Regions from separate parts of the Nitratidesulfovibrio vulgaris str. Hildenborough genome, predicted to be linked through region 1. Evidence: predicted binding sites of a transcription regulator. Region 1 holds the regulator's gene; the other holds the start of a gene.
What was found. The regulator sigma-54, encoded in region 1, starts transcription at its own class of promoters, with help from an activator protein. The targets are predictions, from matches to a motif close to CTGGCACGGNNNNTGCTT.

Region 1 (11,771 bases):
CGTGCGTCCGGTGCAGGATGCGGCGGCAGCGGTCCGCTGTGAGGCCACAAAGACATCCGAGGCAGGATTTTCATGAAGACCAAATTTATTTTCATCACCGGCGGCGTTCTCTCCTCGCTGGGCAAGGGGCTTGCTGCCGCGTCCGTCGGCGCGCTTCTCAAGGCCCGTGGGCTGAAGGTCACCATCCAGAAGCTGGACCCGTACATCAACGTGGACCCCGGCACCATGAACCCCTTCCAGCACGGCGAAGTCTACGTCACCGATGACGGTGCCGAGACCGACCTCGACCTCGGGCACTACGAGCGCTACCTCGCCGAGCCCATGTCGCAGAAGAACAACTACACGTCGGGCTCCATCTACCATCGCGTCATCACCAAGGAACGCCGTGGCGACTATCTTGGCGGCACGGTGCAGGTCATCCCGCACGTCACCGACGAGATCAAGAACGCCGTGCTGAGCCTCGCCGAGGACGACCCCGACGTGGCCCTCATCGAGATCGGCGGAACCGTGGGCGACATCGAGGGACTTCCCTTCCTCGAGGCCATCCGCCAGCTTCGTGGCGACCTTGGCAAGGATCGCTGCCTCTACATCCATCTTACGCTCGTGCCGTACCTGCGCGCTGCCGGCGAACACAAGACCAAGCCCACCCAGCACAGCGTCAAGGAGCTTCGCTCCATCGGCATCCAGCCCGACATCATCCTCTGCCGTTGCGAAGAGGCCATCACCGCCGACCTCAAGCGCAAGATCGCCCTGTTCTGCAACGTCGATCAGGATGCCGTCTTCTCTGCCGTGGATGTGAAGAACATCTACGAAGTGCCGCTGCGATTCTACGAAGAGGGCTTCGACCAGAAGATCGCCATCATGCTTCGCCTGCCTGCCAAGAATCCCAACCTCGAGCCGTGGGAGACGCTGGTCGACACCTGCGCGCATCCGCAGGGCAGGGTGACCATAGGTATCGTCGGCAAGTACGTGGACCTCAAGGAGGCCTACAAGAGCCTGCATGAGGCGCTGGTGCACGGTGGCGTGGCCAACAAGGTGGCTGTCGACCTCAAGTACGTGAACTCCGAGGAGATCACCGAAGAGAACGTGGCCGAGGCCCTGAAGGGGCTCGACGGCATACTGGTTCCCGGTGGCTTCGGCTATCGCGGCGTTGAAGGCAAGATTCTCACCATCCGCTATGCCCGTGAGAACAGGGTGCCCTTCTTCGGCATCTGCCTCGGGATGCAGTGCGCCGTGATCGAATTCGCCCGCAACGTGATGGGGCTTGAAGATGCCAACTCCGAAGAGTTCAATGAACTCAGCAAGAACAAGGTCATCTACCTCATGACGGAATGGTTCGACCATCGCCGTCAGGCGGTCGAGCGCCGTGATTCGTCCAGCGACAAGGGTGGTACCATGCGCCTCGGCTCGTACCCCTGCGTCGTGGTTCCCGACACCAAGGCCCATGATGCCTACGGCGTGAAGCATATCGACGAGCGTCACCGTCATCGCTTCGAGTTCAACAAGGCATACTTCGATGCCATGGCCCAGAGTGGCATGGTCTTCAGTGGTCTTTCCCCTGATGGCGAACTGGTGGAAATCGTCGAGTTGCCCGACCATCCGTGGTTCCTCGGCTGTCAGTTCCACCCCGAATTCAAGTCCAATCCCATGCAGCCGCATCCGCTGTTCCGCGAGTTCATCCGCGCAGCGAAGACGCACCCTGCCGGGAAGCGATAATCGAACAGGCGCGGCGGTGGACGTTCTACCGCCGCCGCGCCACCGACTGGCCCATCCGGCCGGAGGCCCATGCAACATCCCACCCCCGATGCCCTCCACGCCCGTCTCGCCGCAAGGCGCTTCATTCTTGCAGGCCCGTGCGCCCTTGAAGACTTCGACGTCGCCATGGAGACAGCCCATGCCGTGCGTGAGGCTGCCGAGGCCGCCGGGCTTTTCGCCGTCTTCAAAAGCTCGTGGGACAAGGCCAACCGTACTTCCATCACCAGTTTCCGTGGCCCCGGTCTTGTGCGGGGCATGGAGTGGCTGGCCCGAATCCGTGAAGAGAGCGGTCTGCCTGTCGTCACGGACATCCATCTTCCCGAACAGGCTGCACCTGTCGCCGAAGTCGCCGACATCATCCAGATACCGGCCTTCCTCTGTCGCCAGACGGACCTGCTTGTCGCCGCTGCCGCCACCGGGCGTGTGGTGAACGTCAAGAAAGGGCAGTTCGTCGCGCCATGGGACATGAGGCCCGCCGTGGAGAAGCTCCGTGCCGCAGGCAATGAACGCATTCTGCTGACCGAGCGCGGCGCCAGTTTCGGGTACAACAACCTTGTCGTCGACTACCGGTCCATCCCCACCATGCAAGGGTTCGGCGTGCCAGTGGTATTCGATGCCACCCATTCGGTGCAGCTTCCCGGTGGTCTGGGCGGTTCCTCGGGTGGCGAACGTCGTCATGTACCCGTGCTCGCGCGGGCTGCCGTGGCAGCAGGGGTCGATGGCGTGTTCCTCGAGTGCCACCCCGACCCCGACAAGGCGTTGTGCGACGGCCCCAACAGCTGGCCTCTTGACAGGCTGCCCGCCCTGTTGAAGGAACTTTCGGCCCTCTGGAGCCTCGAACATGTCTGTTGAGTCGATGGCCCGCAAGGTCTCTCTCCTCGTGCTCGACATCGACGGAGTGATGACCGATGGCGGGCTTTATTATGACGATGAAGGCCGGGTTTCGAAGCGTTTCAATGTGCAGGACGGGCTGGGCATAAAGCTTGCCCAGTCTGTGGGACTGCATGTGGCCGTCATTACGGGACTCGCCTCCGAGGCCGTGGCGCAGAGGGTGCGCGGTCTGGGCATCGAGGACTATTACGCAGGATATCTGCGCAAGACCGAGTCGCTTGATGCCATTCGCATGAAATACGGCCTTGAGTGGGAACAGGTCGCCTATGTCGGTGACGACTGGGTCGATTTCGGCCCCATGAAGCTGGTCGGATTCCCCGTAGCCGTCGCCAATGCCCAGCCCGAGGTCAAGGCGCTTGCGAAGTACGTGACCGCGGCCCGGGGTGGAGAAGGCGCGGTGCGTGAGGTCGTGCGCCTTATCCTTGCCAGCCGGGGAGTGCTCGATGAGCTTGCCGCATCATGGATGGAACGGGCATGAGACGGCTGCTGGTCGTACTGGTCGCCCTTGCTGTTCTTGGCACTGCGGGCTATGCCGCGTGGCGTCATTTCCTTGCGCCCCCGAAGGTCCCAACGAAGGAACAGGCCCGCGACGCCCTTGAAGAGGCTGTCGGACTCGCCCTTAAAGGCGTAGAACTCGTTCAGGGCGAGAAAGGCGTAGAGTTGTGGCGGCTCAAGGCCACATGGGCCGCGTTGCGGCAAGAGAAGGGCGTCATCGACGTTGATAGCCCCGACATCATCTACAAGGTCGGCAAGACTGAAGAACCCTTGCGTGTCATCGCCCCCAAGGGCGAAGTGCGTGACAACCAGAGCTTCATCCGGTTGTGGGACAAGGTGACCTGCACCTATCGCGACTATGTGCTCGACGGTACTCTGATGACGTACAACAGCACGTCGCGTCTCATGGTCTTTCCTGAAGGGGCCGTCATCGTAGGGGCCACTTCGCGCGGAAACGCCACGCGTCTTTCATGGAATCTTGCCACGAATGTCATAGAGGGTGAGGACGGGGTTGTTGTGCACTGGTCCCGTGCCGATGCCGCTGCACCGAATGCCTCCGGTACCTCCGGGAACCCAGACCGGGCCACTCATGCCCCGGCAGAGACCGCCCCCGCTGCACGATAGGAGATTCATATGGCCAGTAGGCTTGTTCCCTTTCTTCTCTCCCTGACCATGGCTGCTGCCGTGGCGTTTCCTGTGCCGACCGCCTGCGCGCAGCCCAAGGCGACCGCGAATCCCGCCCAGAAATCTGTACCGACCACTGTCACCGCGCAGCGCATGCAGTATGATGCGAACAAGCAGAGTGTCGTGTTCGAGGGCGATGTATACGTCAAGCGTCCCGACTTCGAACTGTGGTCGGTGAAGCTGACGCTGCACCTTGGCAAGTCCAAGGAAGGCAAGAGCGGTGGAGACGTGCCGGGTGGCATGGATGCCGGTGAGATTGAACGTATCGTCGCCGAGAAGAATGTACGGATGGTGCGCGAAGGGCGTAACGGTACATGTCAGAAGGCCACCTATACCACCAATGACGGGCTCATGATCATGGAAGGCTCGCCTGTCCTCTTCGACAAGGAGAACGTGGTGAAGGGCGAGGTCATCTATTTCTACACTCGCGAGAATCGAAGCGAAGTGCATGGTGGCACCTCGCGCCCTGTAGAGGCCGTGTTCACCTCTTCGTCTTCCGCGTCGCTGCCCGGAGCGGAAAAGGCAAAGGAGTCTGAATGATGGCCGTATTGCAAGGCGAAGATCTGCGTAAGCGGTTCGGGCAGCGCGAGGTCGTGCGGGGTGTCTCCGTCTCGGTACAGCAGGGCGAGATCGTCGGGTTGCTCGGGCCCAACGGCGCGGGCAAGACCACGACGTTCTACATGCTCACAGGCATCATCAAACCCACGGCTGGCATCGTCCGACTGGACGGACAGGACATCGCCGACTGGCCTTTGCATGAGCGCGCTCGCGTGGGGTTGAGCTATCTGCCTCAGGAGAGCTCCGTATTCAAGAGGCTCACCGTTCGTGAAAACCTTGAGATCATCCTCGAGCATACCGGGCTTCCGGCTGCCAGACAGAAGGAGCGTGCCGAGGCGCTGATGGCGGACTTCGGTATCGCGCATCTTGCCAGTTCGCGTGCCATGCACCTTTCGGGCGGTGAGCGGCGCAGACTCGAGATCGCGCGGTGCATGATCCGCGAACCCAAGTTCGTGCTGCTCGATGAACCATTCGCAGGCATCGACCCGCTTGCCGTGGGTGATATTCAGGGGCTTATCCGCAAGCTGCGTGATCGCGGGATAGGGGTGCTCATCTCCGACCATAACGTGCGGGAGACGCTCACCATCTGTGACCGGGCGTACCTGGTCCATCAGGGGCAGGTCATTCTGGACGGCACACCCGAGCATATCGTAGGTGACGAACAGGCCCGTCTTGTCTATCTTGGGGCGGACTTCTGCCTCTAGTCGGCATCAAGCTTGCATCCTGCCTCGCGCTGTGTCATGATACTACGTAACGCACTGTTGCACGGTACTTTTCTTCTTTTGCTAACAGAAGGTGGATATCGCGCATCTGGTGCTTAACATGACGGCGAGAGGTTCCTTGTTCAATGGCACTCGAACTTAGACAGCAACTCAAGCTGAGTCAGCAGCTTGTCATGACGCCACAACTGCAGCAGGCCATACGCCTTTTGCAATTGTCACGTCTTGAGCTTGTCGAGACCGTTCAGCAAGAGCTTCTTGAGAATCCGTTCCTTGAAGAAGGAATGGATGAAGGCGCTGCATCTTCTGCCTCAGAAGCCTCCTCGCGTAAAGACGAATCTGCGCCGGAGGCGTATGACAGGGAATTGTCGCGTAATGCCGACTGGGAAGACTATCTTGGCGAATTCGCCAGCTCTTCGCGGCAGGCGCAGGTACGCGAAACTGAACTCCCCGAGGAGATGACCGCGTTCGAGGCGCGCTATTCTGCCCGCCCATCGCTTGAAGGGCATCTCATGTGGCAGTTGCGTCTTTCGCGTCTTACAGAAGACCAGAAGGGCATCGGTGAAACCATCATCGGCAATATCGGCTCTTCGGGATATCTTCAGGCCTCTGTCGAAGACATTGCAGAGATGTGTGGTGCCGATGCTTCCGAAGTCATTCCGGTATTGCACGCCGTCCAGCGTTTCGACCCGGTAGGTGTTGCCTCGCGGACTCCGCAGGAATGTCTGCTGATTCAGATCGAAATGCTTGGCTACGACCGCGACCGTGTTCTCGTCGAACTCGTTCGCGACCACCTCGAAGACCTTGAAACCCGCCGTTACAAGCCGCTGCTGCGCAAGTTCAAACTCGACATGGATGATCTCAAGGAATACCTTGATATCATACAGTCTCTCGACCCCATGCCAGGTTCGAGCTTCGGGGGCAGCGACCCCATGTTCGTAAGCCCCGACGTGTTCGTGTACAAATACGACGATGAATTCGTCATCGTGCTTAACGACGACGGGCTGCCCCATCTGCAACTCAGTTCGCTGTACGACCAGAGTCTTGCCGGTGTGACGGGCAAGGACAAGGACTTCGTGCAAGAGAAGGTGCGTTCCGCGTCGTGGCTCATCAAGAGCCTCTATCAACGGCAACGCACCCTGTACAAGGTCGTTGAAAGTATTATCAAGTACCAGAGGGGGTTCTTCGAGGATGGCGTGACCCGTTTACGGCCACTCATCCTCAAGGACATCGCCGACGACATCAGTATGCACGAGTCGACCGTGAGTCGCATCACGACGAACAAGTTCGTCGCCACGCCTCACGGTGTGTTCGAGCTCAAGTTCTTCTTCAACAGTGCGCTCGAACTTGATGATGGCAGCCAGGTCGGTTCAGAGAGTGTCAAGGCTCTGATCAAGAAACTCATCGGCGAGGAGAATCCCAAGGAACCTCTGAGCGATGAGCGAATCGGCGAGATACTGAAGGAACAGCTTCAGGTTAATATTGCCCGGCGTACGGTTGCGAAGTATCGTACAGCCATGAATATCCCCTCTTCGTCCAAGCGTAAGGAAGTTTTCTGACGTAGCACGAAGAGGCCCGGCCGCAAGGCACGTGTTCCATCGAACCCAGGAGGAGCTTATGAACATCGCATTCACGTTCAAGAACTTCGAGCCCTCGGAACACCTCAAGAAGTACGCCCGTCGTCGCTTCGAAAAGCTCGCCCGGTTCGTCGGCAAGTCTGCCAACCTCGAGTTGCAGGTGGCCCTTTCTCTGGACAAGTTCCGTCAGAAGGCCGAAGTCCAGCTTGTGGGCGACAGCATCAACATCGCCGCCGTCGAGCAGTCCGAAGACATGTACGCGACCATCGACCTCGTACTCGACAAGCTCGAAGCACAACTCAAGAAGCATGTCTCCCGCGTCAAGGAAAGACGGCGCTCTGCCCGGACGAATGCCAATATCGACGTGTTCACCTATCATACTGAAGGTGAGGGTGAAGACAGGGCCATCGTGGGTACCGACCAGTTCGTGCCCAAGCCTCTGCACGTTGACGAGGCTGCCATGCAGCTTGATGCGCTCGATTACGAGTTCCTCGTCTTCCTGAATGCCGAATCGGAACGGATCAACGTGATCTACCGCCGCAGGAACGGCGACTTCGGGCTCATCGACCCCGTCGTCTAGAGTGTCGTGATGCGGCTTGACGAGTATCTTAGCAAAGACCTCATAATTCACGAGATCTCCGCCAGCACCAAGGAAGAGGTGCTGGCGGAACTTGTGAATGCCGTTTGCCGGGCTCACCCTGAGGTAGACGGGCGTGCAGCGCTGAAAGTGCTGCACGAGCGCGAGCAACTCGGTACGACTGGCATCGGCGACGGCATCGCCATCCCCCACGGCAAACTGTCCGACCTCGGGCGCATCGTTCTGAGTGTCGGTCGTAGCAGTGCCGGATTCGGCTTCGACTCGCTTGACGGCAAGCCCGTGCACATCGTGTTTCTGGTGCTTGCCCCGGAACATGTGGCGGGCATGCATCTGCGCGTTCTGGCGCACATATCGCGGTTGCTGAAAGACGTCGCATTCAGAAGGGCATTGATAGAAGCCCCTGATGCGAATGCAATGTGGGAACTTCTTTCAAAGGCTTGAGGCAGCCCATGTCGAGCCCCGCGCGTTCTGCCGATGACGGCTTCGAAGCCGGATTCCCCGTCCTCATCGTCTCCGGACTCTCCGGGGCTGGCAAGAGCACTGTTCTCAACGTCTTCGAAGACCTGCGGTATTTCACTGTCGACGGTCTGCCCGTGCGTCTTGCGCCCGACATGGTTCGAGTCCTCGATGCACAGGCTCTTGAGCAGTATCAGGGCATAGTGCTTGGCATGGACCTCCGCGAGGCTGAGTTCGTACAGCAGTTCGAACAGGCCTTGGCCCGCCTTCAGGAAATGGGCGTCAGGCCTGTGTTGCTTTTCATCGAAGCGGAGCAGGGCGAGCTTATGCGGCGTTATGCGACAACGCGACGTCCGCACCCGCTTGAAAGCGAAGGTATGGGGCTGGAGTTGGCCCTTGCCGAAGAAAGGCGACGCCTTGCCCCAGTGCGTGAGGCGGCCGACCTTGTTTTCGACACCACGTCCTTTTCCATCCATGACCTGCGGCGCGTCATCCAGCGACGCTGGAGCAGCCTGAAGGGGCGCATGCGTTCGCTACGGGTGAACATCATCTCCTTCGGCTACAAATACGGCGTCCCGAAAGAGGCCGACCTGGTCTTCGACTTGCGCTTTCTGCCCAACCCCTATTTCGACACCTCCCTGCGCCCCCAGTCCGGTCTGGATGCTCCTGTCGTCGAGTATGTGTTCGGCACGGATTCAGCCCGGACGTTTCGAGACAGATTCATCGATTTCATGACCTATCTGCTCCCCCTGTATGAAGCCGAAGGAAGGTACCGCATCGCCGTTGCCATCGGCTGTACGGGGGGGCGGCATCGCTCCGTCGCCACCGCAGAGGCATTGCTCGATGTCCTGCGTAAATCCGATTATGCGGTGACGATCGAACATCGTCACCTAGAACTGGGTTGAGCAGAAGTGCAGCCCATGGTGAACCGATATGACCGAGAAGGATAACGTTGAAGCGAGGGTAGGGGTCATTATCGTTACCCACGCTGACTATGGCAGTGCCCTTCTGCGTGCCGCAGAGTTCATTCTGGGGGCACAGAGCGACTGCACGTCCATCAGTATCGACGTTTCGCAGGAGGTGGGCGAGACGGTGACCCGCCTCAAGGAGGCTGTGGGCAGGCTTGACAAGGGAAACGGGGCGATCATTCTCACCGACATGTTCGGCGGCACGCCCACGAACCTCAGCCTGTCGCTGTTGGCGACGTCCAATGTCGAGGTCGTCACCGGGGTGAACCTGCCCATGCTGCTGAAAGTCTTCGGCAGCCGCACCATGCCCCTGGCCCAGCTTGCTGCTGAAGCGGGAGAGGCGGGCGGAAAGGGTATCATCGTTGCCGGGCAGATGCTCCGCAGCAAGACCCGGAATGGCTGACATGTTCTGGTATCGCATCGACAATCGCCTCGTACATGGGCAAATCATCGAGGCGTGGCTGCCCTATACCGGGGCCACTCGTCTGCTTGTGGTCAACGATGCGCTCGCATCCGACGACTTGCAGCAGCAGATTATCTCTCTGGCTATTCCGGGCAGGGTTGAAGTGCGTTTCTTGCGTGTCGACGAACTCAAAGCCGTGGTGACTGCCGGTGGCGCGGGCAGGGTCGAGACCCTCGTGCTTGTCGCCAACTGCGGGGATGCCAGGCGCTTGCATGATGCTGGCGTGCAGATAGGCGTACTCAATGTCGGTAATCTACACTATTCTCCTGGCAAGAAACAACTTTGTGCCCATGTGGCCGTCTCGGACGAGGACGAAGGCTGTATGCGCTACCTGCAGCGCGGCGGCATAGAACTCGACTTTCGCTGTGTCCCCAACGACCCTGTAGAGATCAAGGGGTGGTGACGATGCTTGATGTCTCGTGGGTGCTGTGGGCCTTTCCCGCCGCTTTTTTTTTGCCCTGTTCGCTTTGCTCCGCTATGAGGTCAACCTCGGCTTTCTAGAGCGTCCGCTCTCGGTCGGATTCATATGGGGGGCTATCACAGGTGAGTGGCAGATGGCCCTATCACTCGCCGTATTCCATGAACTGCTCTGGCTCGACCTTTTCCCCGCCGGTACCTACATCCCGCCCAACGGTGTTCTCTCCCTGCTGCTATGCCTTGTGGTGGCAGGGCGTTTCAATCTCCCATCACCCGACCTTCTGGCTGTTCCGCTGCTGCTTGTTCTGCCTGCCGCTCTTTGCGGTGCCCAACTCGAATACCTGCTGCGCAAGCGCGAGAACAGGCAGTACAACGCCATACTGCACTGGGGCCGTCAGCCGGGGGACGATCGCGTATTGCCTGCAAAGATCGTGAGGTCGTCGCTTCTGTGGCACGGGTTTGCCCAGTTCCTTCTGTTCGTCGCGTGGTCGCTTGTGCTTGATGTCACGATTCGCATCTTTGCATCGGCATTCGGGTATATTCCGCGTGTCAGCGGGGTAATGTGGGGGCATCTGTGGTTCGTTGCGGGACTTGGTGGCATACTGTCCCTTCGCATCCGCAGGGCGTATGTCGTTTTCGGTTTTTCGTTGGCAGCCGGGGTCGCCGCGCTTGTCGTCATCTGATTTCAAGGAAAAAATTTTGCTTCAGCTGCTGCTCAGGGCTTGGCATGCGATGGTGATTGTGCTATTTGGCACAAACTTTCTTTCGGCATAAGGCGAGTCTCTCGCAGATTACAAATCCAATGGAGGACATAACAATGGCAGTTCTCGTTCTTGGTCACATGAATCCCGATACCGACTCGATCATCGCCGCCATCGGCGTTGCCGACCTGATGACCAAGCGCGGCGTCGCCGCCAAGGCCGTCGCTCAGGGTGCCCCCACCCCCGAGTCCACGTTCGTTCTCGAAAAGTTCGGTCTCACCGCTCCTGAAGTGGTGTCCTCCGTCGCCGGTCAGAAGGTGATCCTTGTCGACACCACCGAACGCGCCCAGCTTCCTGCCGACCTCGGCGACGCTGAAATCCTCGGCGTTGTCGACCACCACAAGCTTGGTGACGTGACCACCCCCAACCCGCTTGAAATGTGGGTATGGCCCGTGGGCTGCACTGGCACCGTGATCAAGGCCATGTACGACTTCTACGGCATCGAAGTGCCCAAGGGTATCGCCGGAGGCCTCCTCTGTGCCATCCTTTCCGATACCGTCATGTTCAAGTCGGTCACCTGCACCCCGCAGGACAAGAAGGCCGTCGAAGAGCTCGCCAAGATCGCCGGTGTTGCCGACGTGATGGCCCTCGGTATGGACATGTTCAAGGTGAAGTCCGCTGTTGAAGGCGCTTCCATGAAGGACCTCGTCTTCCGTGACTACAAGGACTTCGACATGAACGGCAACAAGGTCGGCATCGGCCAGCTTGAAGTCGTCGACCTGTCCATCCTTGAGCCCGTGAAGGCTGGCCTGTACGAAGAAATCACCCGCGTGAAGGGCGAAGGCCGTCACAGCGTGTTCCTGCTGCTTACCGACATCATGAAGGAAGGCTCGGAAATGCTGATCGTTTCCGACGATCCTTCGAAGGTCGAAGCCGCGTTCGGCGTGAAGCCCGAAGGCACCTCCGTGTGGCTGGACGGCGTGATGAGCCGCAAGAAGCAGGTCGTTCCCAACTTCGAAAAGGCCTTCAAGGGCTAATTCGGAACTCTTCCTCTGTGCGTTGGGGGCTGGCGGGTGACCGCCAGCCCTTTTGTGCTATCTGGCTGAAATACGATGAGCGTGGGATTTATCTTCTTCAGTTTGACTGGCAAGGTGATGTCAACAAATAGCCCTTGCCAAGAGGGGGAGTATGATGACGGAAAGCAGGCATGCTTTTCGTCGATACTGTCTGCGGTTGGATTCTATTGAGCCGTTCGAGTTCCATGGCCCGTCGGTTTGCGCGGCCGCTTGGGCACGCGGGGCAGCTGGCGATGTCGACTCTCGAGCTGATGCGTCACGCCGGGGAGGCTTGCTGGGATGCGGGCAGAGTGGCGGTCGGCGCCGGTTTGGCATGACCGGGGCGAGCGGCATTTTGTTTCTTTGAACCGCCGGATGGTCGTCTCTTCCTTTCGCATGGCTTCCGGCACCATGTACTCATGGTCATGATGGCA
Region 2 (11,771 bases), 500 kb from region 1:
GGCACGGACGTAGTAGCGGGGTTCGAGTTCGACGGCGCGTTGCAGGTGCTGCACGGCCAGCGAGGCGTCGCCGTTGACGAGGAAGAAATAGCCGAGGTTGTTATGCGCTGCGGCCTCGCCCCCCGCGTTGCGGAAGGCTTCGAAGGCCTCGTCGAAGCGCCCCAGACGGCACAGGGCCAGCCCCATGTTGTTCCATGACCGTTCGGAGGACGCGCCCAGCACGACGGCCTCGTGGAAGTGGTGCAGGGCCGAGGCGTCGTCTCCAAGCATGGAGAAGGCGACACCGAGGTTGTTGTGCAATTCGCCCGACTGCGGAAAGCGGACAAGGGCGGCGGCGTACACGTCACGTGCGAGGTCGGGGCGCCCCTTGTAGTCGTGTACGGCACCTAGATGCGCGTAGCAGGAGGCAAGGTCGGGGTCGAGGGTGATGGCGCGCGTGAAGTCCGCTTCGGCTTCGTCCAGAAGTCCCCTGTCGAAAGCCACCATGCCCGCAAGTTCCCATGCGCGTGCGTGTTGCGGGGAGGCGGCGAGCACGGCCTCGATGTCGGCGGCGGCTTCGTTGGGCATGCCGCGCCGGACGAGCAGGCGCGCCCGTTGCAGACGGGGTTCGACCATCTCCGGGGCAAGCGAGGCGGCGCGGCTGAAATGCTCGAAGGCGAGTTCGGGCCTGTCCTGTGCGAGGTAGGCGAGGCCGCGCTGGAGGTGGGCTTCCGCCTCGGCCGCCGGTGTGCCTTGCCGTTGCGGTGTCCCCGGCGCATCGGGGGCGAGGCTCTTGCCCGTGGCATGCCGTTCCATGAGCGAGGGAGACGTTCCGTCGCCCATGTCACGCGCAGCGCAGCCCGAGAGTGTCATGAGCAGCAGAAGCGCGAGGGCGGGCAGGGCATGGCGGCCCTTCGAAGATGTGTCGTGCGTGGCTGTGATGCTCATGGTGTGCTCCTGTCGTGAGGTCCTGTCACGTGCTTCTGGCGAGTGCTTGGGGGTCACTGGTTCATCTGGGCGAAGACCTGCATCAACTTGATGAAGGCCGGGCCCATGATGGTGACGAAGAGTGCTGGAAGAATGCAGAAAACAAGAGGAAAGAGAAGCTTCACGGGCATCTTGGCGGCGATTTCCTCGGCGCGCTGGAAGCGCGTGGTGCGCATGGTGTCCGAGTACACGCGCAGGGTGCTGGCGATGCTGGTCCCGAAGGCGTCTGCCTGGATGATGAGCGTGACGAGGCTGTTCACATCCTCGATGGCGACCCGTGCGGCGAGGTTCTTGAGCGTGTCGGCGCGACTTTTGCCCGCGCGCAGTTCGAGGATGGAGAGTTGCAGTTCTTCGGCAAGCACGGGGCTGGTGCTTTGCAGTTCCTTCGCCACCCGTGCGAGGGCCTGGTCGAGTCCCATGCCCGCCTCGACGCAGACGACCAGAAGGTCGAGAGCATCTGGCAGCGCGTTGATGATTTCCTGCCTGCGCTCCTTGATGCGCGATGAAAGCCAGATGTTGGGCAGGTAGAGGCCCGTCACGGCAGGGCCGATGAAGAGGAGGGCCACCATGCCTGCGGGGACGTCGTCGCCGAGAAGCAGACGCACCGTCAGGCCCATGAGCAATCCCGCCACGGTGAGACCCGCCTTGACGCCCCAGAACACCCTCGGTGCCGTGCGATTGCGGTAGCCCGCGCGGGCAAGCGCCATGCCCGCCTCGGTGAGTTCGGTGTCGCCCTCGTTGATGACCCGCTGCCCGAGTCGTTCGGCCATGGCGTTGATGCCCCGGCGCATGTCGTCACTCAACGTGGTGGCGGATGCCGCTGCTGTCGGGGCATTGCGGTCGAGGTGGCGGGCCACCCGCGACTGCATACGGTCGATACGACGTCTGCTGCCACGCATCCCCTGTACGCCGAAGAAGGCCAGCAGCACGGAGGCACCGGCCAGCAGTGCGGCCAGAAGGGGAGTGAGGGATGTTTCGTCGATCATGCTGTCACCCTTCATACCCTGATGGTGGTCATGCGCTTGAGCGCGATGGCGCCGATGGTCATCTGGAACAGCGAGCCCGTCATCAGCAGGTTCCCTTCCGGTGTCTCGTAGAGCACGCTCATGAAGTCGGGGTTCAGCATGTTGATGATGATGCCGATGCCGAAGGGCAGCGCCAGCAGTATCCACGCCGTGAGCCTGCCTTCGGCTGAAAGCACGCGCACCCTGCCCGCCAGTTTGAATCGTTCGCGGATGAGCCGTGCGATGCCGGTGACGATTTCCGCGAGGTTGCCCCCCGTTTCGCGCTGGATGTTCACGGAGACGACGAAGAACTTCAGGTCCGGGCAGTCCACCCGGCGCACGAGGTTGATGAGGGCCGTGTCGGCGGGGACGCCGTAGTTGATCTCATCAAGCACCTTCTGGAATTCGGGGCCGATGGGGTCTTCGAACTCGTCGGCCACCATCCGCATTCCCTGATTGAAGGCGTGTCCGGCGCGCAGGGCGCGTCCCACGAGGTCGAGTGCGTCGGGCAGTTGCCGCTGGAATCTGGCCATGCGCCGGGCGCGCTTGCGGAACACCAGCATGAACGGGACATAGGCCACGGCAAGCGGCGGCACCACAAGCAGGAACACATTGCTCGAGAAAAGGGCCATGGCCATCAGGCAGAGGGCGCCTGCCATGACAGAGGTGAGCACCAGCATGCCCAGCGTGGTCTTCACCTGCCCCTGTTCGAGGATGAGGGCCATGCGGCGTGTCCACGCCTGCGCCGCGAGGAGGTCGTCAAGCCACGGCATGTCGGAGAGGGTGAGTTTGCGCTCAAGGTCGACGCCGCGTGTATCGCCCTTCGCGCCGTGCAGTGTGCCCAGCCTTCGCGCGATGCGTTCGCGTTCGGTGCGGCGCTTGCCCGTCACGAGGTTGGCGAGTCCCATGACGAGCATGAACATGGCGATGATGGCCAGTATGGGGATGATGAGCGTCATGGTCTTCTCCTTGACCTTCCTGCTATCCTTCGTGCCGCCGCAGGCGCGGTGGTGGCGCCTGCGTGGTGTGCGGCGGGCCTCAGACGTCGAAGAGGCTGCCGCCGAGATGGATGCCCATGGCCGCTAGGCGCGGGGCGAAGTTCGGCCTGATGCCGCCGCTGCGGAAGTGCCCCTGAACCTTGCCCTTGTCGTCCACTCCGGTCTGCTCGAAGCTGTAGATTTCCTGCATGGTGATGGCCTCGCCTTCCATGCCGGTCAGTTCCATCAGGCTGGTGAGCTTGCGTGAACCGTCCGAGAGGCGTGAGACCTGTATGATCACGTCCACGGCGGAGGATATGTAGCGTTTGAGCGAAAGGGTGCTGATGTTCAGCCCTGCCATGGCGACCATGGTCTCAAGGCGCATCAGGCAGTCTCGCGGGGTGTTGGCGTGGATGGTCGTCAGCGACCCGTCGTGACCGGTGTTCATGGCTTGCAGCATGTCGAGCACTTCACCGCTACGGACTTCGCCGACGATGATGCGGTCGGGGCGCATACGCAGGCAGTTCTTCACAAGGTCGCGGGCCGTGACCTCGCCGTGTCCCTCGATGTTGGCGGGCCGTGTCTCAAGGCGCACCACATGCTCCTGTTTGAGCTGGAGTTCTGCGGCGTCCTCGATGGTCACGATGCGTTCGTCGTGCGGCACGAAACGCGAAAGGCAGTTGAGCATGGTGGTCTTGCCCGACCCTGTTCCGCCCGAGACGATGATGTTCAGCCGCGCCTTGACGATGCCCTGCAGCACTTCGCCCATCTCCGGCGTCAGGGCGCCGAAGCCGATGAGGTCGTGCAACTCCAGAGGGTCCTTCGAGAAGCGGCGGATGGACAGGCTGGGTCCGTCGAGCGCCAGAGGCGGGATGATGGCGTTGACGCGCGACCCGTCGGCAAGGCGGGCGTCGACCATGGGCGACGATTCGTCCACTCGGCGGCCTATGCGCGAGACGATGCGGTCGATGATCTTGCGCAGGTGGTCGTCGTCCTGGAAGCGCGTGTTGACCTTGATGAGCTTGCCGCGGCGTTCGACGTAGATTTGCCTGTAGTTGTTGACGAGGATGTCGTTGACGGTGGGGTCGTGCAGCAGCGGTTCCAGCGGGCCGAGGCCGAGGATCTCGTCGCGGATGTCACCGGTTATCTGGCGGCGTTCACTGGCGTTGAGGGGGGCTTGCCTGAACTCGTCGCGCATGAGCCTCTCGACGAGGCGGCCAATCTCGTCGCCAAGTCGTTCGGGGGGAAGCGACTCCACGGCGGCGAGGTCGAGAAGCTCAAGCAGTCGGTCGAGCAGATGTTCCTTGATTTCGTAATAGTGGTCACCGTGCAGGGTGAGCTTGCTCACGTCCACGACCTGTTCCGCGGCCCGGGGGGTGCTGCGGGCTGCCCGCAGGGGTTGCTCGGCCTGTGCCGGGGCGGTTGCCTGTGTTTCGGCAGCGGCGGGGGACACGGTGGCGTCGTCCGTGCGCCTTGATGACGACGGCGCGACCACAGGGCGTCGCGGTGCCGCCGTGGTGGCCGCAGGGGGCAGAATCGGGTTCTCGTCGTTCTCGCCGTCCGCAATGGTGGGGGGCTGGTCGCTGGTCGTCTGGAAAAGTCCGGATGCAGGGCCGTCTTGCGGAGGCCGGACGTGCAGGCCATCGACCGCCACATCGTACGGCATGCCGGTCTGGCTGTGCGTGTCCGGTTGCCCGGCCGATGCCGTGGTGACGTCGAGGTGCGAAGAAGGGGCGTTCTCCGGCCCGTGTGTCCCGGTGTCACCACGCAGGGTGTCGGGCATGGCGATGCGGTCGGTGGCGCGTCTCGCATGAACCGGGGCGGCGGGTACGTCGTCCGTTTCCTGCTGGCGTCGTGTCGCGCGCATGAGGCGTTCGGCGAGTCGCATGGCCTACCCCCTCGACCCGTGCAGCAGCGGGGTCTGGGGCACGGATGCCTGCCCCGCTTCACCCCGGCGGAGGAGGCGTGCGAAAAGGCCGCCCGGCCGTGCATCGGCCCCTTCCTGCGGGAACGTACGTTCGCCCAGCTGTTGCAGGGCGCGGGCTGCCGCTGAACGCGGATGCGCCGTGACCAGCGGCACGCCCTGATTGATGGCGGAGACGGCGTTGCTGTAGTCGTCGGGGATGGCGCAGAAGACCTTGCGCTCAAGAAGCTGTTCGGCCTCTTCGGCCTCGACGCCAGAACGCGAGCACAACCTGTTCACCACAAGTCGGACCCTGTCTTCGACCTGTGGCGCGTGTTGGCGGATGTCATCGAGGATGCGCCGTGCCCCGGAGAGGGAGGGCAGTGCCAGTTCAGTGACCAGCAGAATGCTCTCGGCCTGTTGCATGGAAGCCAGCGCAAGTTCGTCGCTGAAGGGGCCACCATCGACGATGGTGGTGGGAAAGGTGGCGCGCATGAGGCCCAGCATGGCTTTCACGCCGAGGGCGCTCAGGCTCTCAAGTCCGTCTTGTCTGTCGGGCGAGGGCAGTACATGCAGCCCGCTGGAGTGGCGTTCGACGAGGCTTCGCAGGAAGGTCGCGTCGAGGCGTGCCAGGTCGCGCATGGCCGATGCCCATGTGTGGGTGTAGGCGAGGTCGAGAAAGAGAGGCACGTCGCCCTGTGGCAGCCGCATGTCCATGAGAACGGTCTCTCCGCGCTGCGCTGCCAGCACGCCGAGACTCGCGGCCACGGTCGTGCCGCCAACGCCGCCCTTGGCCGAGACGACATGGACGATGCGCCCGCCCTCTTCGCTGGTGGCGACAGGATGTGCCTCACGGGTGCGGCATCGCATGAGGTAGCCTTCGAGGGCTGCGCTCATGTCTTCGGGGCGAAGCGGCTGGGCCATGAACTCTGTGGCCCCGGCGCGCATGGCTTCGATGATGAGGTCGGGGTCCTTCTTGCGCGCGGTGACGAATATTTCGGTGACGCGCGGGTCGGCGTCGAGTTTGCGAAGAAGGTCGAAGTCGTTGTCAGAGGCCCGCCCCAGTTCGACGATGACCAGCCCGAGTTCATCCTCTTCGGGCGACACAAGCCTGAATCCGCCCTGCCGCGTGACGAGAATGGCGAGTTCGTCACCCGTCACGGGGCTTTTCGGCATGAGGCAAACGGGATGGATGTTGTTCATGGCGGCTTCCGCTATTGCTTCGACTTGGCGTTGCCGAACTTGAACTGGAACGTGTTGCCGTTCTCCTGCTTCTTGTCTTCACCTTGCCGGTAGACCTTCATGGAACGTTCCACGGCCTGCCCGTCGAGTCCCGTCACGGGGGACGCATCGACCGGGGCGGGATTGAGCCGTTGCTGTTCCCGCTGGGCGTGGAACGCCTCGCCGAGGGGTTCGCGCCATTCGGCTACGGGTTCTTCAAGGTAGGCACTGCAGCCACCGGTGAGGGCGAGCGCCAGCAGAATGCCCGCCAGTGCCGTGCTCCGCGGCAGGCTGCGGGGGGCAGGGTGGTGTCGCGTGAAGCCGGGATTCCCTGTCGTTTGGCATGATATGTCGTCGGCGCGGGCATCGTGGTGAAGTTGTGTCGTGGCGGCGTGCATGGCGTTCTCCTAGCGGGCTGGCAGCATATGGCCGAAAGCGCCTTCCATTCCCGAGGGCGCGCCTGCGCCCGTCGTGCCGTAAGTGCGGGCCGCTGCGGCTGTCGCATCCGCACGTCTGCTTCCTTCCATCCTGCCGAGGATGAAGTACTCGAAGGCGGAAGGCTCGCGATAGGCGTCCGTGGGCAGGCGTGTGGCGTTCGCTTCAAGCGGTTTGGCCAGATGCGGCGTGACGATGATGACAAGTTCCGTCTCGTTCTTCTGCCAGTTGCTGGAACGGAAGAGCGTCCCCAGTACGGGCATGTCGCCCAGTACCGGGTACTTGTTCACCGCCTGCCGCACGTCGTCGCGCAGCAGTCCCGCGATGGCGAAGCTCTGCCCGTCGGCCAGTTCGACGGTGGTCGACGCCCGTCGGCTGGTGATGGCGGGAATGGTGAAGCCCTGAATCTGCACCACGTTGGTGTAATCGAGCTCAGAGACTTCCGGGGCCACCTTCATGCTGATGCGACCGTCCCCCACCACCGTGGGCAGGAATTGAAGGGTGACGCCGAACTCCTTGTATTCGATGGCAACGGTGCCGAGCCCTTGCGGTACGGGAATGGGAATCTCGCCCCCGGCGAGGAATTCGGCCTTCTCGCCGCTGCGGCATACGAGGGTGGGTTCGGCGAGGACCTTCACCAGTCCGTTCTGTTTGAGCACGTCAAGAAATCCCATGATGCTCACCTGTCCGGACGTGATGCGGAAGGCGCCGTTCACGTTGGGGCTGAGCACCGCCCCGCTGGGGCCAGCGTCCACGACACCCTTCTGGCTGTCGAGGGTGAAAAGTTGGTTGAGCATCCCGAAGATGAAGTCGCCACGCCATGCGTAGGTGAGGTCGATGCCGAGACGTTCCATGACGTTACGTCGCATCTCGGCCACCTTCACCTCCAGCATCACCTGATGCACGCCGCCGACCTGCATGAGGTTGGTCACCTTGTCGGGAGCGTAGAGGCGCGCCATGTCCATGGCGGTGGTCATGCTTGCCGCGCTTCGCACCGTGCCTGCGAGTGTCACTGTGTCGTTGACGCCCATGACCATGATGTCGTTCTCGCCGGGCAGTACGCGGTGCAGCATCTCCTTGAGCTGGGCGATGTCGGGCGTGACCTGCACATCGTACACGCCAATCACCGCGCCACCGCCGTCCCACAGGGTCAGCGTGGTCGTGCCAGCCTTCTTGCCGGTCACGTAGACCTGCTGCGGCGAAAGGACGACGACACCCGCGATGGCTTCGTCCGCGATGGCCAGACGACCCACCGGGCGTGACGTGGAGACGACAGAGGACTTGCCCGTCGCGACCTGCAACTCGGAGGAGGCGGCACCGCAGAACGTTGGTACCGTCAGCGCGGCGCAGGACAGGGCGATGGTGCACAGCAGGGTGAAAAGGAGTGTGGATGCGTCGTATGCTGATGGTGCGGTGCGGCTGGTCATCGTTCGATCCTCATCGTTGACCGTTCGGTGCCGGAGATGATCTCGACCTTGAAACCCCGGTCGCGGCGCGGGGTGCCGTTGTCTCCACCCTGCAACTGCCTGAGCGTGGCCGGAACGTCGGTGCCGGCCGTCCGTACGGGCAGGTCGTCGGCGGGGTTGCGGAGCGCGAAGTGCAGTTCGCCTCGTGAGGCGGCAAGCGAGAGCAGCTCGGCCTGTTCAGGGGTGACTTCGAGGGTGTAGACCTCCACGGGCGATGTCGCCGTGTCGTCTCCCTCCTGCCGCAGTTCGGTGCCGGTAGCCAGCACCTTGATGCCCGCGAGGATGACCTTCGTCCGCGCCTTGGCCTTCTCACGGGTCTCGTCGTCGATGGTGACCATGATGTCGACCCGGTTGCCGGGGCGAATGAACCCAGCAAGACCCATGACCTTGTTGCCTTTGACTGCCACGGCGCGCATTCCGGGGGCGATCATGGTGCTCACCCCGCCGGAGGTCGCGTCGGCGGGCAGCAGGCGGGTCTCGGTGATGACCTCACCGGTCGTGACGGGGGTTGCCAGCACCCTGCCGACGAGGGACTTCGCATCAGTGAATCCGCCGGGAGGGGCGGATGCGGAGAGAAAGGTCGATGTCTTGAGCTGGTCGGCGCGTATCTTCGCACCCTTCTCCATATCGACGGCGGCGACGACGAGCACGACTCCGGGGGGCTGTTGCGTCTGCTGCGCCACCCGGTTGACCTGCACGAAGCGGAACACCAGAACGCCTGCCACGAGGGCCAGCACCAGTGCCGCTATGACCTGTATCACTGCCGTCCTGCGCATGGAGACCCCCTACAACGCCGTTAACCACTGGACAGGAAACCATGCCTCCGGAAGCAGCCCGGAGGAAAGCAGCATCGAGAACGTCGTTCCGGCCGCGATGGCCACGCCGTAGCAGAGGCGTGGCAGACGTGCGTCCTTGGTGGCCGGAATGTATGAAAGCTTACCCGTGACGGACATGAACCGCACGCTGGCGACCACTGCCCGCAGGATGGCCATCAGTTGCGGAAGGTGGAACAGGAGGACGACAAGGGCGTAGAGGCCGCCCGCAAGGCTGGTCCAGATGAATGCCGAAAGAACCCCTCGTGTTCCGAGAAAGGCCCCGGCGGCCGCCATGAGCTTCACGTCGCCTGCGCCCATGACCCGGAGGATGAAGGGCAGCAGCATCAATGCCCCGCCAAGGGCGAGGCCGCCAGCAGAAAAGAGCAGGCCGTCCAGCCCGCGCATGGCCGTGTGGTAGCCCAGTCCCATCAGCATCGCCGGAAAGGTGAGCCAGTTGGGGATGCGCATCGACCGTATGTCGGTGACGACCGCGATGAGGAGAATGACCCCGAGGACAGGTATGATGATGCCGTCCATGTCGTCTCCTTTTCCATTTCGGTGTTCCGGTCGTCTCCAGGGGCATCTGGGCAGGTGGCTGGCATGACATGCTTCTCCACCAGTGTCCGAATGTAGGCCGTAACGTCTGGTCAATCCATGATTACGTGTCGTGTCCAGTGCTTTGGACGTTACGAAGGGGCCGGGCAGGGGGCATGCTCCGGCCCCTTCGGGAGCGGCATGGGGTCCGTCGGGATTGGTGTTACTGACCGGGGGTGGGCATCTTGGAGTCGATGTACGAGAAGGTGGAGCTCACCTTGGTACCGAGTGCAGTGACGGCAGCGACGATGACGGCGGCTATGAGGGCGGCGATGAGTCCGTATTCGAGTGCAGTGGCCCCTTCCTCTTCCTTGAACAGACGAATGATGGTCTTCATGGCTTTTCCCCTTTGTCTTGTGGTTTGTGTCCGCCGCGCCTTACTGGCCGGGGGTGGGCATCTTGGAGTCGATGTACGAGAAGGTCGCGCTTACCTTGGTACCGAGTGCTGTGACGGCGGCGACGATGACGGCGGCGATGAGGGCGGCGATAAGGCCGTATTCGAGTGCGGTGGCGCCGGTCTCTTCCTTGAACAGTCTTTGCATGATGGCGTTCATTGTGTGCCTCGTTGGCTGCGGTTGCCGGGGGGTGGACTCCGGCCCGGTTGAAACCGTATGAGCAACCCTCATGCCAAACGCGATCGAAAGGACATGCTCTTGCATAACATGCTGTTCAGGATGTTTTTTTTTGGAAGGGGAGATGGGCGTGACGTGCCGCGTCGGCCTTCAGTCCCGGAAGGGGCCACGTTTTGTCTACGTTCTGTAGATTACGGGCGTGTCGTCAGAGGGGGGACAGCTGAAAGATGAGGCGTGACAGGGCGATGGGCATCTATGATTTGTAGAGTGGCCCGGTGCGCGAGCCTCACTGTTCCTCGACGCGGAGGCGGTCACCGGGCGTAGCGTAGCCTGATGGTTGGAGGGATGCCGGAGAAGGGCGCCCCCGGAAAGCCTCCCCCCGACCCGGCGGCCTGACAACGGTTGGCGTATGGGGGGCTTGCGCGGGACTCTACGTTTGTTGGAGCAGGTCTTCCGTGCCCGCACGGATGCCGTGCTTGCGGAGTTTGGCCCACAGGTTCTTGGGGGTCAGCCCAAGCAGCACGGCGGCTTCGGTCTGCCGCCCGTGGCAGCGGCGCAACGCGTCGAGAATCAGGTTGCGTTCGACCATGCGAAGGGTCGTCTTGAGGTCCATGCCGGACAGTGTCGCCTTGTCGACGTTCGAACCGCGCGCCGTGCCAATGGCCGCCATGACATCGCGGGCGCAGATGAGCCCGTCGGCTGCGATGGCTGCGCGTTCGAGTACGTTGGCAAGCTGGCGGACGTTGCCCGGCCAGTCATGGTCCATGAGTACGGCGATGGCGTCGGGAGAGAGTCCATGCACCGGAAGGCCCAGCGTACCTTCCAGCTTGTTCACGAAATACTGGGCCAGCAGCGGGATGTCGTCCTTGCGGTCGCGTAGCGGGGGAATGAGAACCACAGCTACGCTGAGGCGGTAGTACAGGTCTTCGCGGAAGGCCTTCTCGCGTACCCGTTCAGCAAGATTCTGGTTGGTGGCGGCGATGATGCGCACGTCGAGCGGCACAGGGGCGCGTCCGCCGAGGCGTTCGACCTGTTTCTGCTCGACGACGCGCAGAAGCTTCGGCTGGATGGCGAGGGGCATGTCGCCGATTTCGTCGAGCATGATCATGCCGCCCTGCGCCTGCTCGAATTTGCCCGGCATGGCAGTGGCAGCCCCCGTGAACGCCCCCTTCTCGTGGCCGAAAAGTTCGTTCTCGAACAGGTGTTCAGGGATGGCGGCGCAGTTGACCTTGACGAAAGGATTGGCGGCGCGGGGCGAGAGGGCGCGGATGGTATCGGCGATGAGTTCCTTTCCGGTACCCGATTCTCCCATGATGAGAACGGTGCTCTCCAGCGGGGCGATGCGTTCGAGAAGCGCCTTCACGTCGCGCATGGCGCGGCTTTCGCCCACGATGCGACTGGTGGGCGTGTCGCGGCGCAGTGTCTCTCGAAGCGCCACGATTTCACCCTGCATACGCCGCTTCTCCATGGCGCGGCGTATGACGATGTCCAGTTCCTTGAGACTGAAAGGCTTCGAGAAGAAGTCGTAGGCCCCCAGCTTGACCGCCTCCAGCGCGAGTTCACGTGTGGAGAACGCGGTCATCACGACGATGTCCGTCCCGGGGGCGGCTTCACGCAGGCGGGGGATGGCCTCGACACCCGATATGCCGGGCAGCATCACGTCGGTGAGCACAAGGTCGAAGTCTCCGCTACGCACGATGCGCACCCCGTCTTCGGCGCGGTTGACGGCGGTGACGCGGTAGCCGCGTTCTTCGAGGGCTTCACGGAGCATACCCTGAAAGGCTGTGTCGTCTTCGATAAGCAGGATATGCCCTTTCA

Region 2: DVU_RS09980 (Flp family type IVb pilin) is a predicted target of sigma-54. The motif match lies at 9,995-10,012, and genes of this name have one in related genera.

Annotation. Positions count from the first base shown of each region.
Region 1 is NC_002937.3:1,707,223-1,718,993, forward strand. It holds gene DVU_RS07690 (CTP synthase) at 73-1,716, shown strand; gene kdsA (3-deoxy-8-phosphooctulonate synthase) at 1,786-2,607, shown strand; gene DVU_RS07700 (KdsC family phosphatase) at 2,597-3,124, shown strand; gene lptC (LPS export ABC transporter periplasmic protein LptC) at 3,121-3,765, shown strand; gene DVU_RS07710 (LptA/OstA family protein) at 3,775-4,365, shown strand; gene lptB (LPS export ABC transporter ATP-binding protein) at 4,362-5,087, shown strand; gene rpoN (RNA polymerase factor sigma-54) at 5,231-6,661, shown strand; gene hpf (ribosome hibernation-promoting factor, HPF/YfiA family) at 6,720-7,259, shown strand; gene DVU_RS07730 (PTS sugar transporter subunit IIA) at 7,269-7,718, shown strand; gene rapZ (RNase adapter RapZ) at 7,727-8,638, shown strand; gene DVU_RS07740 (PTS sugar transporter subunit IIA) at 8,667-9,104, shown strand; gene DVU_RS07745 (PTS sugar transporter subunit IIB) at 9,106-9,567, shown strand; gene DVU_RS07750 (PTS sugar transporter subunit IIC) at 9,593-10,264, shown strand; gene DVU_RS07755 (manganese-dependent inorganic pyrophosphatase) at 10,399-11,319, shown strand.
Region 2 is NC_002937.3:2,210,048-2,221,818, reverse strand. It holds gene DVU_RS10030 (tetratricopeptide repeat protein) at 1-927, opposite strand, end outside; gene DVU_RS10025 (type II secretion system F family protein) at 981-1,952, opposite strand; gene DVU_RS10020 (type II secretion system F family protein) at 1,964-2,929, opposite strand; gene DVU_RS10015 (CpaF family protein) at 3,009-4,301, opposite strand; gene DVU_RS10010 (AAA family ATPase) at 4,839-6,053, opposite strand; gene DVU_RS10005 (hypothetical protein) at 6,065-6,469, opposite strand; gene DVU_RS10000 (type II and III secretion system protein family protein) at 6,479-7,933, opposite strand; gene cpaB (Flp pilus assembly protein CpaB) at 7,930-8,748, opposite strand; gene DVU_RS09990 (A24 family peptidase) at 8,758-9,324, opposite strand; gene DVU_RS09985 (Flp family type IVb pilin) at 9,545-9,718, opposite strand; gene DVU_RS09980 (Flp family type IVb pilin) at 9,759-9,935, opposite strand; gene DVU_RS09975 (sigma-54-dependent transcriptional regulator) at 10,384-11,771, opposite strand, start outside.